2 regions of the Alteromonas sp. KUL17 genome follow, and region 2 is predicted to be linked to the other one. Evidence: predicted binding sites of a transcription regulator. Region 2 holds the regulator's gene; the other holds the start of a gene.

Evidence for each region. The regulator FNR, encoded in region 2, switches genes on or off when oxygen is low (the NO sensors DNR and NnrR bind a similar motif). The targets are predictions, from matches to a motif close to TTGATCTAGATCAA.
Region 1: the regulator FNR is predicted to act here: its motif matches at 2,397-2,410, upstream of KUL49_RS10495 (OmpW family outer membrane protein).

Annotation. Positions count from the first base shown of each region.
Region 1 covers NZ_BJKJ01000009.1:159,804-167,275, reverse strand. Annotated here, with positions in the region: gene KUL49_RS10510 (gamma carbonic anhydrase family protein) at 1-212, shown strand, start outside; gene aroE (shikimate dehydrogenase) at 209-1,048, opposite strand; gene KUL49_RS10500 (group II truncated hemoglobin) at 1,047-1,478, shown strand; gene KUL49_RS10495 (OmpW family outer membrane protein) at 1,603-2,283, opposite strand; gene hemF (oxygen-dependent coproporphyrinogen oxidase) at 2,517-3,449, opposite strand; gene KUL49_RS10485 (Sua5/YciO/YrdC/YwlC family protein) at 3,446-4,051, opposite strand; gene KUL49_RS10480 (type I DNA topoisomerase) at 4,097-4,639, opposite strand; gene KUL49_RS10475 (DUF494 family protein) at 4,725-5,201, opposite strand; gene dprA (DNA-processing protein DprA) at 5,203-6,312, opposite strand; gene KUL49_RS10465 (LysM peptidoglycan-binding domain-containing protein) at 6,352-7,425, opposite strand.
Region 2 covers NZ_BJKJ01000003.1:98,497-105,968, forward strand. Annotated here, with positions in the region: gene KUL49_RS03765 (stress protein) at 1-222, shown strand, start outside; gene KUL49_RS03770 (glucosaminidase domain-containing protein) at 215-1,006, shown strand; gene KUL49_RS03775 (DUF2987 domain-containing protein) at 1,003-1,650, shown strand; gene KUL49_RS03780 (patatin-like phospholipase family protein) at 1,665-2,687, opposite strand; gene ttcA (tRNA 2-thiocytidine(32) synthetase TtcA) at 2,688-3,641, opposite strand; gene uspE (universal stress protein UspE) at 3,790-4,713, opposite strand; gene fnr (fumarate/nitrate reduction transcriptional regulator Fnr) at 4,958-5,695, opposite strand; gene KUL49_RS03800 (sulfite exporter TauE/SafE family protein) at 5,741-6,400, opposite strand; gene ccoS (cbb3-type cytochrome oxidase assembly protein CcoS) at 6,387-6,617, opposite strand; gene KUL49_RS03810 (heavy metal translocating P-type ATPase) at 6,619-7,472, opposite strand, start outside.

The sequences.
Region 1 (7,472 bases), on a different contig from region 2:
TTGTAATGGATGGTGTTGTTGTTGAAGACGATGTGTTTATTGGTGCAGGTACATTAGTACCGCCGAACAAAAGGTTAGAAAGCGGATTTCTTTACGTGGGAAACCCCATGCAAAAGAAAAGACCGCTCAACGACGCTGAAATGGCATTCCTGAAACAGTCTGCCGTTAACTATGTTGTATTGAAAGATGAGTACCTTGAAGAAGCGAACTAGTTTCGCTTCTCACCGTGCTCAACGATAGCCCTGACACGTTTTACAATATCTGAAGTATCGGGGCGCTTTAGTGTCCATATGTAGAATGCTTCAGCCGCTTGCTCAACCAGCATCCCTAACCCATCTATTTGCGTTTTAACACCAAGTTCGGCCGCATCTCTCATAAAGCGCGTGGGTGAGTTTTTATAAACCATGTCGTACACCACTTCACAGTTTTGTAAAACACCATCATTTAAACGGCACGGCAATTCATTGCTTAAACTGGCGGCTGTTGAATTAATAATAATATGAGGCGCAACATCTGCGATATCTTCAAGCGCAGCCACCTGCACTTTAGCGTTTGAAGCGGCACTTGCCACTTCCTCTGCTTTCGCTTTGGTTCTATTGGTGATGGTTAAAGAGGCGGCCCCTGCTTTTAATAACGGGGAGATTACGCCACGGGCGGCGCCGCCGGCACCAATAACCAACACGCGCTTACCCTTAATTTCCACACCGCTGTTAAGCAAGTCGTTTACCAGCCCTACACCATCAGTGTTGAATCCCCATATTTCACCGCTGTCACCATTCATTAGCGTATTAACAGCTTGTGCATCTTTGGCTGCTTGGTCATCTACCTTTGCCAAGTTGAATGCATCAAGCTTAAAAGGCATGGTAACGTTACAACCTACAGCGCCTTCCTGAGCTAAAAACGCGTTGGCGGCATCTACAAAACCGTCTACTGGCGCAAGTATCTTTTCATAAGAAATCTTTTCTCCCACTTGTTCAGCAAACATTTGATGGATAGTTGGTGATAAACTCTGTGCAATAGGATTTCCGAATACAGCGAATTTTTTCATGGGAATACGAGACTTATTTAATATAAAGAAGAAAAGCGATAATCGTGCTTCGCAGAGTACACCATATGAACGTATAGGTGGAGAGGAGAAAGTACGGGAATTAGCAAATACGTTTTACGACATAATGGAAACCGATCCACTCGCCAATGAATTGCTAGCTATTCACCCCCAGCCATTAGACAGAATTCGCCACGTGTTCTTTCTCTATTTAAGTTTATGGCTTGGTGGTCCTGATGATTATCAGCAGCAGTATGGCCACCCGCGTCTGCGTGCACGGCACCTACCTTATACCGTAACACCAGAGTTAAAAGCGCAGTGGATGTACTGCATGCGAAAAGCCATGTTTAAAACGGTTGAAGATATCGCCTTAGCTCAACAGTTAATAGACGCACTTGATCAACTCGCCAATCACATGGTGAATACAAAATAAAAAAGCGCGTTGAAAGGATTAACCTCTTAACGCGCAACTCCCCTGTTACTGTCTACGCTCTTTATGGCGCATAAAGTAGTGCAATTGTGAAAGCCTAATAGTTAATAAGGCGTAGAACTAATAATTAGAATGTGTAACCCACCGATAAGGTATACACCCAAGGATCTATTTCAACATCACTTACCTTTCCAGCAGCATCACCCACTTTGAAGGTTGCTTCCGTATCTATATCAATGAATCGAACCGATGCATTGACATGCCATTTGGTATCAATTTGGTAATCCATTCCCACCTGTGCTGACAAGCCAAATGAATTATCAAGCGATAGGTCGCTTAAGCCAGCTGTTTCATTCGCACCTGTGAACTCTTCATCAAAGATAAAGGTATAGTTGATACCTGCACCAATGTATGGCTGAAACGCAGAGCTGGCATCATTAAAATAGTAGTTTGCGGTAAGCGTAGGAGGAAGATGCGTGACTTCACCAAGCTGATTACCCGTCCCTAACGGGTCAGCAACAGAAAAATTAACGTCGTGCTTAAAGGGCGTTGCGGCAAGCAGCTCGATATTAATGTTGTCAGTAATAAAGTACGCTACATTTAAACCTAGCTGAGTATCGTTATCGATATTAAGAGCCACGCCAAGATCAGTTCCACCCGCGACGATGTTAGAGGTAGATTCGTCAGGAGCAACGGTCGTAAGACCGCCACGAACAATCCAGTCGCCCTGCTGGTGAGCGCTAGCTAAAGGTGAGAGTGCAGCAAGTGTAAGGCAAAGTGCAGATGCAGATAAAAAGTGTTTGCGCATGATGTGTCTCTTTTGTGTTTAACTAAGATGGCGCTACTTTACGCCTGTAGTTAAGAGAAACATTGATCCAGCGCAAGTTTGATAACTCACTGAAACACAGATGATATTCCACCTTGATGTAGATCAAAAAAACGCCGCATTAACGTTAATACGGCGTTTTTTAGTCATTAAAGATGAAAGCTGCTATCGGCGGTCTGCGTAAGGATTTAAGCGGAGCCTTATTTAACAAATAATCACCAATCAGTAGGTTTTAACCAGTCTGTCAGCTTGGCTTCGGCGCTACCCGGTGCAGGTGTATAACAATACTCCCAGCGCGCGAGCGGCGGCATCGACATTAGAATTGATTCAGTACGCCCGCCGGTTTGCAGTCCAAATAAAGTGCCTCGGTCGAATACAAGGTTAAACTCAACGTAACGGCCCCGGCGGTAAAGTTGGAAATCACGCTCTCTTTCGCCGAAATCGGTTTGCTTACGACGTTCAACAATAGGAACGTAAGCATCGATGAAGCCATTACCAACAGCCTGCATATATGCAAATGACTGTTCAAAGCCCCATTCATTCAGGTCGTCGAAGAATAAACCGCCCACTCCGCGAGTTTCATTGCGATGCTTTAAGTAAAAGTAGTCGTCGCACCACTTTTTGTACTTAGGGTAAACATCATCGCCAAACGGCTTACATAATTTTTTAGCAGTATCATGCCAGTGTAAAACGTCATCTTTAAACGGATAAAATGGCGTCAAGTCGAAGCCGCCGCCAAACCACCAGATAGGTGCTTCGCCCTCTTTTTCTGCAATGAAAAAGCGAACATTAGCATGTGACGTTGGGATATAAGGGTTATGTGGATGAATAACGAGTGATACCCCCATTGCTTGAAAGTTTCTTCCCGCAAGCTCAGGGCGATTAGCCGTTGCTGAAGCAGGCATTTGACTGCCAAACACATGAGAAAAGTTAACGCCGCCTTGTTCAATCACCGCACCATTTTTTATTACTCGAGAACGGCCACCGCCACCTTCTTCTCGCTGCCAGCTGTCTTCAACAAACTGGCCCTTACCGTCGGCAAGTTCAAGGGTTTGACAGATGGTGTCTTGCAGCCCTAGTAAATAGCTTTTTACTTGTTCTATTACTTCAGGGGCATTTTTACCGTCCAGTAATTCTGCTGATGTCATGCTCTTATTACCTCTGCTGTGTCACCATCGCGAATGGTACTGGGTTTAGTTGCACCGCCTACTTCCCCTTCTACATAGAAAACGGAATCAGCGAATACGGCTTTTGCCTCTTCAGTGGTGATGGCTGGCGGTTGGCCGGTCAGGTTAGCGCTTGTAGAAACTAACGGTTTACCTAACTTGTTGCACAATTCCACTACTACAGGGTGATTAGTTACGCGCACCGCTATTTTACTATGCTTGCCGGTTAACCAAACTGGCGCAGATGACGACTTAGGTAATAGCCAAGTATTAGGGCCTGGCCAGCTCGAAAAAATATCGGTGCGTCTGTCAGGGCGAATGGCGTTATCGTTAACATAAGGCAGTAGCTGACTGTAGTTTGCAGCAATCAAGATCACGCCCTTTTCTACCGGTCGCTGTTTTATCTCTAACAGCGCATTTACAGCGGCTTCATTGTCGGGGTCACATCCGATGCCCATTACCGCTTCGGTTGGATAAACGATTAAACTGCCAGCTTGGAATGCGGCAACAACAGGGTCTACTTCAGGTGAGTTAGCCTCAACGGGGGTAAACGTGTTTACGTTCCCATTTTGGATATCAGACATGGTTTTAATCTCTACGTATAGTTCTTCGTTTAGTTGTTCGTATAATTACTTTTTAAAGCCACAACTAGGCTGAGGACACTGTAACTGCCCCTTTTTATCTATCAATACTCCCCAACCGCAATCTGGGCAGCTTTCATTAACCGGCGTGAAATTTAGCACATATCGACATTGTGGATAATGGTTGCACGCAAAAAACTGTTTGCCGTATTTGTTAGTACGCGAGATTAGATGCCCTTTCTTACACTTTGGACAATCCACCAAAGTATCTTCTTTTTCTTTAATGGGCTCTATGTGATGGCATGAAGGAAAATTGGTACAGCCGATAAACATGCCAAACCGCCCTTTCTTTATGGCTAAGTCGGATGCGCATTCAGGGCAGGCTACACCGTCTAAGGTTTTCAGTATGGTGGTTTGTTTATCGTGAAGTGGCTTACTAAAGCTACATTCCGGATAGCCCGTACACCCGATAAAAGGGCCAGATTTACTGTTCTTTATATGAAGAGGTTTACCGCACTCGGGGCAATCTCCGAAATTATCATCGAGAGCATGCTCGTGCACTGAAAAGAGTGAATGGTCTATTTTAGACATGTATTGGACGTTAAGGCCTTAAACGCGCTGCAATTTCACAGCGCATTTTTAAGTAAAGATTCAAATACCAGTGACTACAACTGCATTAATGCAGAACACCATCTGGCTCTTCGAACAAAAGATCTTCCATTTGTGCGTAGGCTTTCTCTTTGCCAGGTACGTTGAATAGTACCATTAGCACAACCCACTTCAGGTCTTCCAAGCAAAATTCATTGGAATCAATTTCCATAACGCGATCTATAACCATTTCGCGTGTGGAGGCATCCAACACATTAACCTGTTCTAAGAACATAAGAAAACCGCGACATTCCACATCTAAACGCATTTGTTCTTCATGCGTGTAAATACGGCTTAAGCTAGTGCTAATACCTTTGCAAAAGTACGGTTTGATGTCCGTCTCTTGCAGTGCCGCTAACTTTTCTAACCATGCGAGGGCTTTATAAATCTCATCGTGATGAAATCCTGCGCGCACAAGCTCTTCCGTTAACTCGTCTTGGTCAACACGAATTTCCGTTTCACTGTGAATGAAGTTTTCAAACAGATACATGAGGATATCGAACATATTATTTTCCCCTCAATTTAACGTAACCACCAGGGACAGCGGCCACTAAACCACGCAACTCATATTCTAATAATGATGCCATTGCTTGCGATACAGATATGGCATTGCGCTGGGCTATGACATCAATAGCGGTGATGTCATAATCCACACTAGCTAATAATTTATCGGTTGCCAAGCTATTCGCTGTACTTTTTTCGTTTTGCTCGTCAACATTCAAGCCTAGTTGTTCAGGCTGAACGCCAACTTCATCGAGAATATCGCTTATATTTGTTACTAATTTGGCGCCCTGTTGGATTAACCAGTGGCAACCTTCAGCGTAAGCGTTAGCGATATTGCCTGGCACAGCGAATACTTCTCGCCCCATATCTGCGGCCAAATTCGCAGTTATCAAGGTGCCACTCTTAATTTTTGCCTCTACCACTAAGGTTCCAAGGGATAACGCTGCGATAATTCGGTTTCTCCTAGGAAAGTGCCAGGGTTTAGGTCCCTGCCCCGGAAAAAACTCTGTAACGGTGACACCTCCGTCATTGTTGATAGCTTCATAGAGCTTACTATTTTTAGCCGGATATACCTTTTCAGGTCCCGTACCCATTACCGCAATGGTTCCGGTGCTACCAGACAGGGCGCCTTGGTGTGCGGCGCTATCAATGCCCATGGCAAGGCCGCTCGTCACTACAACTCCGCTACTAGATAACCCATAAGCAATGTCGGTTGCGGTACGCTTACCCTGAAGGCTGGCCCTTCTGCTTCCCACTATAGCAATCTGTGGTTTTTGAAATAGCGCTTTGTTTCCCGTGGCGAATAGCGCGAGGGGCGGACTATCCAAATGCTTAAGTAATTCTGGATAGTGAGGCGATGACAACGGCACGATGTGTCTATTGTCGCTCGCTTGCAGCCAGTTTATTGCTGCATCAATAAGAGGCGGTGAAATGTTGTTAGTGAGTTGTTTAACCTCGTTAGGCAGCGTAGACGCATTGCTGCCTAAATCGACAATAGAAAGTTGATATTTTTCGAGAGCCTGTAGCCATAGTTTAGGTGAAACACGCTGAGCGGAAGCCAGCGCTATCCATGCTAATGCTTCGCTGTCTAACTGAGAAGATTGTAGTGCCATTATCGCTCCTAATGCGAGCGACAATGAACCATGCAATGTTTAAGGCTTGGCGACAATGAAGCCGCGCTTTATCCCCTTATTCGCTCGCGTAATTAATCCGTAACTTGCCGCATCAAATGTTTTAAACACAACAACTTCACCTACTTTAAGCGCGGGTTGCGATACCGTATCGATAAACCACTCACCACCAGTGTTAGCGCCGGGTTCATCTACATAGCGTGGACTTTCTTCGTCAATAATGGCTGGACCTTGTGAGTAAAGCCCTAGAACCGTACCTGGCGCTACTTCCATACTGCCTAAATCAAGAATGACAACGTCGTATTTGCCAAGTAAATCGTGATCATGCAAATCTCCAACTATTGCGCCTCGCTGCGAAGTAGCCGGAACAAGTTCAAAGCCTTCAGGATGTTCAAATCCACCCGCCATTAACTTATCACCGCGCTTAGCTTCTTGGTTCGCATCGTCGATGAAAAGCAACATCGTGTTGCTACCTTCATCTTTTTCCACTAGTGAAGCTGTTGAAACATGGGTAACTTGAATACCAAGGATTTCCCCATCAAGATTTCTAATCGTAGCGTGCTTTCTTACAACTCTGTACTGATCGTCGGTACTGAATTGTTGCTGGCTTAACACAAAATCATCAGACGCAAACCTTACGTTTCCATCCTGATTACCCAGCAATTTAGGTAGCGAAGCATAGCTTTCCTCGTCTAGCAGCATATGTTGCCTAATGAATGGAGAGATAGTTGTCCACGACAACACATCAACAGGCTTCGGTTTTACTCGCTTATCGGTAGCCGGAGAAAGCTTATAGGAAGGCTTGTCGCGCTTTACACTTAATACAGGCTGCCCATCAACATACCCAACGACGATAACATCGCCCGGGTAAATAAGGTGTGGATTGTCGATTTGGGTGTTGGTTCGCCATAATTCAGGCCAGAGCCAAGGCTCATTGAGAAAAACGTTAGCGATTGCCCATAGCGTGTCCCCACGCTTTACTGTGTAGGTTTCTGGCGCGCTCTCTTTTAGCTGCAGCGCAAAGGTAGGCAAAGAAAGCAGTACACCTAAGATAAACAATGCTGCACGACGCGCGTAAATCAATCGCTTTTTCAAATTAACCACCTGCAAATTATTCACTGTCACTCATTGTTGTTTTTTCA
Region 2 (7,472 bases):
TGTCGCGTATTTAATGCATACTGGGCTCAAATTGCCAGCATATTTGGTGTGTTCTTTTTACTGTTTGTGTCGGTGCCATTAACGCTGGGCTTTTCACTTATTTGGGTATTACCTTTTTATTTTAGTATGATGGGCTTGCTCTATCAGGAACTGATTGGCGAGCAGGGAGTAAGCACGGAAGCATCTGAAAACGATGTGAATGAGTCTAGCTTTGATGCATAAGCGTGAAACCTTTAAAATTGTCCTTATTACGTTAGGCGTATTGGCGGTAATCGTCATTAACGCCATAATTTTTACTGAGGACGAACCGGATATTTTAGATATACCGCAAACGGTTGAAGCTAAAAAGCCGGTGCCTAACTTCTCTGCCTATACAGATGTAAAAGAGAAGAAAGAGGCGTTTTTTAACTATTTACGCCCCGAAATAGAGAAGCAGAATGCGTATCTACTCACGCTTAGACATTACGTACAAACCTTATATAGAAAGGCGTTAGCTAACGAAACGCTCTCTGAAGAAGATATGGCAAGGCTTGAATGGTTAGAAGAGGAATATCGAGTTAAGCCAACGCAGCCGCTAAAATCAAAATTGCTAGCTTTACTACAAAAGATTGATGTTCTACCAGCCGAACTCGTGCTCGTGCAAGCCGCGAATGAGTCAGCTTGGGGCACCAGCCGGTTCGCAAGAAAGGGCTATAACTTCTTTGGCTTATGGTGTTTCTCTAAGGGGTGTGGTTTTGTTCCTAACCGTCGAAACGATGGGGCATCTCATGAAGTTGCCAAATTCGACAGTTTGTCGCGTGCAACGTACACCTACATGCGAAATTTAAACCGCCACGACGCGTATGCGGATTTAAGAGAGATCCGCAGTCGACTGCGTGCAAACCAAATTCCTATTACTGGTGTTGCGTTAGCTGAAGGGCTAATGAACTATTCTGAGCGAGGAGCCGCTTATGTTGAAGAGCTTCAAACTATGATCCTATTTAACGAGGAGTTTTTATCCGAATGATACGCGCTGCTTTATTTTTTGCTTCATCTCTGTTTATTGGTGTAGGCAGTTCTTCCGTTGCTGCTGAAACGATAGATGTTGAGTACAGCCGTTTCTATAGCCATGTTAAAAAGCTGGATAATGAAGATACCCAAGCACTTCAGTTTGCATTCGGGTTTGTTCGTGTTGGCGAAGGGCGTTTATGTGAAGTTAACGGAGCGTCTATCGTAACCGATAAGAAAACAATGCCCTTAGAAGTGAGTGGTGAAGGGCGATTCACGGTGCCTACTGAAAAGGCCCTGAAACTTGCCAACGCACTGGTTCGCATCGATTTAAACGAACGCGCGAACGTGTGTGATATGTCGGTACAACTTGAAACCAAGCCGGAATATCTTAAGCAGTATTACACAAAAGACGACCTTACTTTTTTGTATGGTCAGTACGAAGCTTTCTTTAATGAAATGGGAAGCTTTTTGTCTTTCATGATGCCTTCGGTAAAGGGCTTGATGATTCAGTTTGATGACAAGAATTTAGATTTCATTACACCACAAGGTGTGCAAATCAATAACGGCGTGTTGCATCTAGAACAAGATTGGATCAACGACGCAAAAGGCTTAACACTGCCTCATGCGCCGCTACGTGTTACCGCTATGGCGTCAAGCTAAATGCATATTTGGGGTTAGGTAAGAAGCTGATACCTAATTTGCTCTGCTAAACGCGAGATGGTCTCTTCGCCCTTCGCGCATAGCTCTTCGGCTCTGTGGAATTCCATAATACCCACGTCGGTAAGCTGAGGCTCAATAAGAATGTCAGGCGGATCGCCAGCCAAACGTGAGCGTGTGACGCGAGCTTGAAGTATCTCAAGTGAACTGCTCATCACGCTCATAATTCCCGGCGGGTTTCGCTTGTTCACTTTAGCGGGGACTTCGGTCAACTCTTCTTCCACTTTTTCAATCACATCAGAAGCAATGCCTTCTTCAGTCTTTACATTGCCAGCCGAGACGCTGTCTTTTTCATCTTTTTTCTCTAGGGCTTTTTCTTCTTTGTTGTCAGGAGAGAACCATTGGCGTAGTACGTTTTGACTCTTTGTAAAAAAGTCCTCGGTTTTGCGCTGGTTTTCTTCATGATCTTGTCTCAACTTTTCAAGACGAAGTGGTCGAAAATCGGCGTTAAGGTTAACCGCGATCACAAAATCGGCCCCTAATTGGCGACATAAGTTCACCGGTACAGGGTTTACAACGGCACCGTCTACCAACCAACGATCACCGTGTGCTACGGGCGCAAAAAGTGCGGGAATAGCGCAGGATGCTTGAATGGTGTCTCCGATAGGACCAGAGTTAAACACCACTTCACGGCCTGTATAAAGGTCGGTAGCCACAGCCGCAAACGGCTTAAGCATGTCTTCATAAGTCGATTCACAAAACTCGCTTGCTAGTTTGTCGAAAACCTTCTGTCCGCTTGCAATGCCGCCGCGTCTAAGTCCTACGCCCATAAGAGCAAGTACCTGCCAGTCGCTAAGGGAACAGGCCCACTCTTTCAAGCCTTCCAGCTTGCCACTTGCGTAGGCAGCACCAACATAAGCACCAATAGAACATCCCGCTACAACGTCAATTTTTACGCCGAGTTTTTCTAATGCTTCAATTATGCCAATGTGAGTCCAGCCCCTTGCGGCACCGGCACCTAGCGCAAGTCCAATTTTCATTTACTTAGGTTCCATAATGTTTATTACTTCAATAGTATTATCTTCATCACTGAAGTCCGTACTATTTTCTGTAGTGAAAGAAGGTTCATCGAACCCGATATCACCGTCTTCTACCGGGCCTTCTTGTGTAGCTATAGCTTTAAAATCATAAAGGTTGCTGTCGATTAAGTGTGAAGGCGCTACGTTTTGAAGCGCACGGAACATCGACTCTATACGACCTGGGAAGCGACGGTTCCAGTCTTGAAGCATAGCCTTTATGTTTTGGCGCTGTAGGTTTTCTTGTGAGCCACAAAGGTTACACGGAATAATCGGAAATTCAGCGGCCTGAGAATATTTCTCGATGTCTTTTTCTGTGCAGTAGGCCAATGGACGAATAACGATGTGTTCACCGTTATCGCTGACTAGCTTTGGCGGCATAGACTTAAGCTTGCCACCATGAAACATATTGAGGAAAAACGTTTCTAGCATGTCGTCGCGGTGATGACCTAATGCAATTTTAGTCGCACCTAACTCTTTTGCCGTGCGGTACAGAATACCACGGCGCAAGCGAGAACAGAGAGAGCAAGTCGTCTTTCCCTCTGGAATTTTGTCTTTAACAATAGAGTAGGTGTCTTCTTCTACAATTTTGTAGTCAACGCCAATGCTTTCTAGATATTCAGGCAAGATATGTTCGGGGAAACCAGGCTGCTTTTGGTCAAGATTAACCGCAACGATATCAAAATGAATAGGCGCAATCTTCTTTAAAAACAATAAAATATCTAGCATGGTGTAGCTGTCTTTACCGCCAGATAAACACACCATTACTTTGTCGTTGTTTTCAATCATACCGAAATCGCCAATGGCTTTACCCACATTGCGGCGAAGTCGTTTCTGAAGTTTGTTGAAGTTGTACTTTTGCTTACTTTGCGCAGCATTTAATGGCGACGCGTCAGCACTGTTTGTGCCTAAACTCATAATTAACTAGCTTGGTTTGTGATAAAGCCACCATTATACATTAAAGCGGCTTTTCGAGACCATGCTTGTGAAGTTAAATTTGTTGGTGACATACCGCGTTGGCCGCTAAGTAACGGCAAACACGGGCTATGTGGTACTGATAAAAAGACTACACCGACAACGGCGACACAAATCCATCTGGCTTAATAGCAAGCACATCGCAATTGAGTTCGTCGATCACGTGTTCTGCAGTGTTACCAATTAGGGCCGCTGAAATGCCCACACGGCCAACGGTACCAATAACAACCAGCTCTGCATCTAGTGTTTTTGCCACTTGCGGGATAACTTTTTCCGGAAGGCCTTCTCTTACTACGCATTTGTTCTCAGGAATACCGTACTTTAACGCGTGACTACGCATTTCCTTTAAATGATGATTTTTTACCGCGTCGTGATAGGTATCGGGGTCGAACTCAGGCACTTCTATGGCGATATTAAGTGGTGTAGAAGGGTAACTGTTGACCAAATTTACGCTCCCTTTCAATAAAGAGGCGTAGTCGTTAGCAATGAGGGTGAGCTTATCGTTAAGTGCGGCGTGCTCATCGTCTTCACTGCCTACGTTTACTGCAGCAATAATCTCTCCTCCTTCTGGCCAGTCGTGCTCTTTAACGAGCAATACTGGGCGAGGGCATTTACGCATTAAATGCCAGTCGGTGGGGGTGAAAATAACAGAAGCAAGATCGTCGTGCTTTTTGGTTGCCTTTACCACTAAATCTATCTGATTGTTTAGGGTGTAGTAAATAATCGATTCATACGCGCGATTATTCCATTCAACAACGATATCAGTTTCAGTGAATCCTTGTTCTCTTAAGTGGGTGGCAAGCCATTTTGCATGCTCCTTTGTAACTGCATCGCGCATTGACTCGCGCTCATCCGGGCTAAGCATGGTCGTCATATCATAAGATAAGTCGTATACCACCATCATGGCGGTAACTGAAGCGCCTGTTTTTGAAGCGAGTTCATAAGCACGGCTTAGTGCAGGTTGGTTATCGCGCTCGGCATCTACCACGGCCAGAATTCGTTTACACTCAATCATAACGTCCCCCTAACTACGAAACTTAGTAGCGGCTGTCGAAATCGAAGCTTTCTAATACTAACTATAAACGACATTGGGAAAAACGTAAGTTGTTTTAGATCAAGAATTTTACGAGGCGACCATGAGTGAACCTACCTAATTGAATATGGAGCAACCGGCGTGGCGCTGAAAGGGCAGGTAGGTGGCTAACACAGGTTACAAAAAAGCGCGCTTAGTGCGCGCCTTATTTAACACTTAAAAAGGACTAACCGCAGACAACGCTAGGGCCGTTAAGCGCCGCTAGTTTGGTGTTTAGCCTATCGAAATCCAAAATAGTAATAAGCTTGCCGTCTACTTTTATGATGTTGTCTTTTTGAAAACGGCTTAACAGACGACTAATCGTTTCAATCGTTAATCCTAAATAGTTTCCAATTTCGTTGCGCGTCATGGTTAAGTGGAATTCTCTATGGGAAAAGCCACGCTCTTCAAAGCGTTGCGACAGGTGTGAGATGAAATACAGTAAGCGCTCTTCTGCGGTTCGCTTGTTTAAAAGCATGATCATGTCGTGATCTTGTTTTATTTCAGCGCTCATGAAGCTCATGATCTGGTGGCGCAGCTTTGGAAATTGCACTGACATTTCGTCGAGGGTCTCGTAGGGAAGCTCACACACCATGGCAGTTTCTAACGCAGAGGTATAGCTTTGGTGTTTGTTCTCTCTTAATGCATCGAAACCGATAATGTCACCAGGAAAGTGGAAGCCGGTAATCTGTTCTTCACCTTCGGTATTAGTCACAAATGATTTGAATGAACCGGTTCTCACTGCAAATAGAGAACGGAATTTATCACCAGTTTGAATCAGCGTGTCACCTTTATGAAGCGGCTTCTTGCGTTCAATAATATCGTCAAGAGACTCGATTTCTGTTTTGTTCAACGCCACCGGTAAACACAGGTGACTGAAACTACAGTTTTGACAGTGAATAGAAAATTGGCTTCCTTTGCTCATAATGCACGCTCTCTAAAAGAATACCCGACAATAATACACCCATTTTTAAACGATTGCGCCATGAATAAGATAAGCTGCATATATTGCCATTATTACTGCAATAATTTGTCTAAAATGGTTATGTTGAAAACTTCGAACAATATATTGGCTACCAGCGCTTGCAGCGAGCAAGGTGGGTAATGTACCCAAACCGAAGAAGAACATAATAGCAGCGCCTTCTAGCGCGTTACCCGCCGCGAGAGACCAGGTAAGTGTGGAATACACCAAACCGCAAGGAAGCCAACCCCAAATAAAACCATAAGGCAACGCACTTAAAGGGGTCTTAAATGGCAAAAAGCGTTTTGAAAGCGGCTGGACTTTGGAAAATAGGCCTTTACCCGCATTTTCCAGCACCGTTAAACCAGTCCACCACTTACCCAAATAACACGCCAGTAGAAGCAACATGATTCCGCTAAGTAGGGAAAGGGCATAGTTGGCAAGAGGTATATAATCTGCTGCAATTTTTCCAAGTGCCCCGGTTATTGCTCCGGCGATGGTGTAGCTCACTATACGTCCCATGTTATAGGCAAGGGTATAGGGTAGTGCTGAAGCGCCTTTAGGCGATACCATCCTTAGCGCAGCGACAATTCCACCGCACATTCCCACACAGTGAACTCCGCCGGCTAAGCCGATAAGAAAGGCAGAGAAGTAGTTAATCCCTTCCATGTGGCGCTTGGCTTTTGTCTACTTTACTGTCTTGAAGTTGTTTGCGTTGCTCAGCTAGCTTTTTTTCTTCTGGCGGAAGATCATCGTCAAACAGTATGCTATAACCTTGGCGATCTAAATCTTCAAATTGATTGGTTTTCACCGCCCAAAAGAATATCACAATAGCGACGGCAACAATGATGATGGCGATTGGAATTAATACGTAAATAATACTCATGCTATTTGCTCAAAAGTCGCGTTGAGTTTGTGACCACAATGATACTGCTTAACGACATACCAACAACAGCCATCCACGGTGAAAGTAGGCCTGATACGGCGAAAGGTAAGATCAAAACGTTGTAACCTACCGACCAGCCAATATTTTGCCTTATTTTTTGCTTCACTTGGTGCGCAGTTCGAATAAGTTCTGGTACAGAAAGCAGCTGATCGCCAAGCAGTATCACGTCGGCGGCAGTTTTAGCCACGTCTGTGGCATTACCCACTGCAATTGCCACATCAGCGCTGGCAAGAACTGGAGCGTCGTTAATACCGTCACCCATCATCATCACTTTCGCGCCAGATTGCTGCATAGCTTGAACGGCTTCGTACTTTTGCTCAGGTGTTAGGCCACCTTTAGCGGTCGAAATTGGCAATGGTGCGGTAAGCGCATTAACGTTTTGCTGTGTATCACCACTTAAAACGGCGAGAGTATGGCTTGCAGCTAATATATCGAGAGTTTCTTGCGTATCTTCTCTTAGTGAATCTTTTACTTCATACGCAGCCATAATACGCCCCTTAACCGTGAGAAACACGTTAGCTGAAGGGAACACTTCAATGAGTTTTAGCTGTGATTCGTGAACGCTGAATGCTGCAGATCCCATAGAAAACAACGTGTCATTGATCTCACCGCTGATACCACCTCCTGGCGTAACGGTAAAATTAGTCACTTTGTGTACCGTGTTATCGATGGCGTCAGCACTACCGCTAGAGGCAGAAATCTCGCTTAGGGCTACACCGTCGCTAAAGGCTATACCGTCGCTAAAGGCTTTGGCAATCGGATGTTCAGAGCGTGACTCCAAAGCGCGCGCAATTG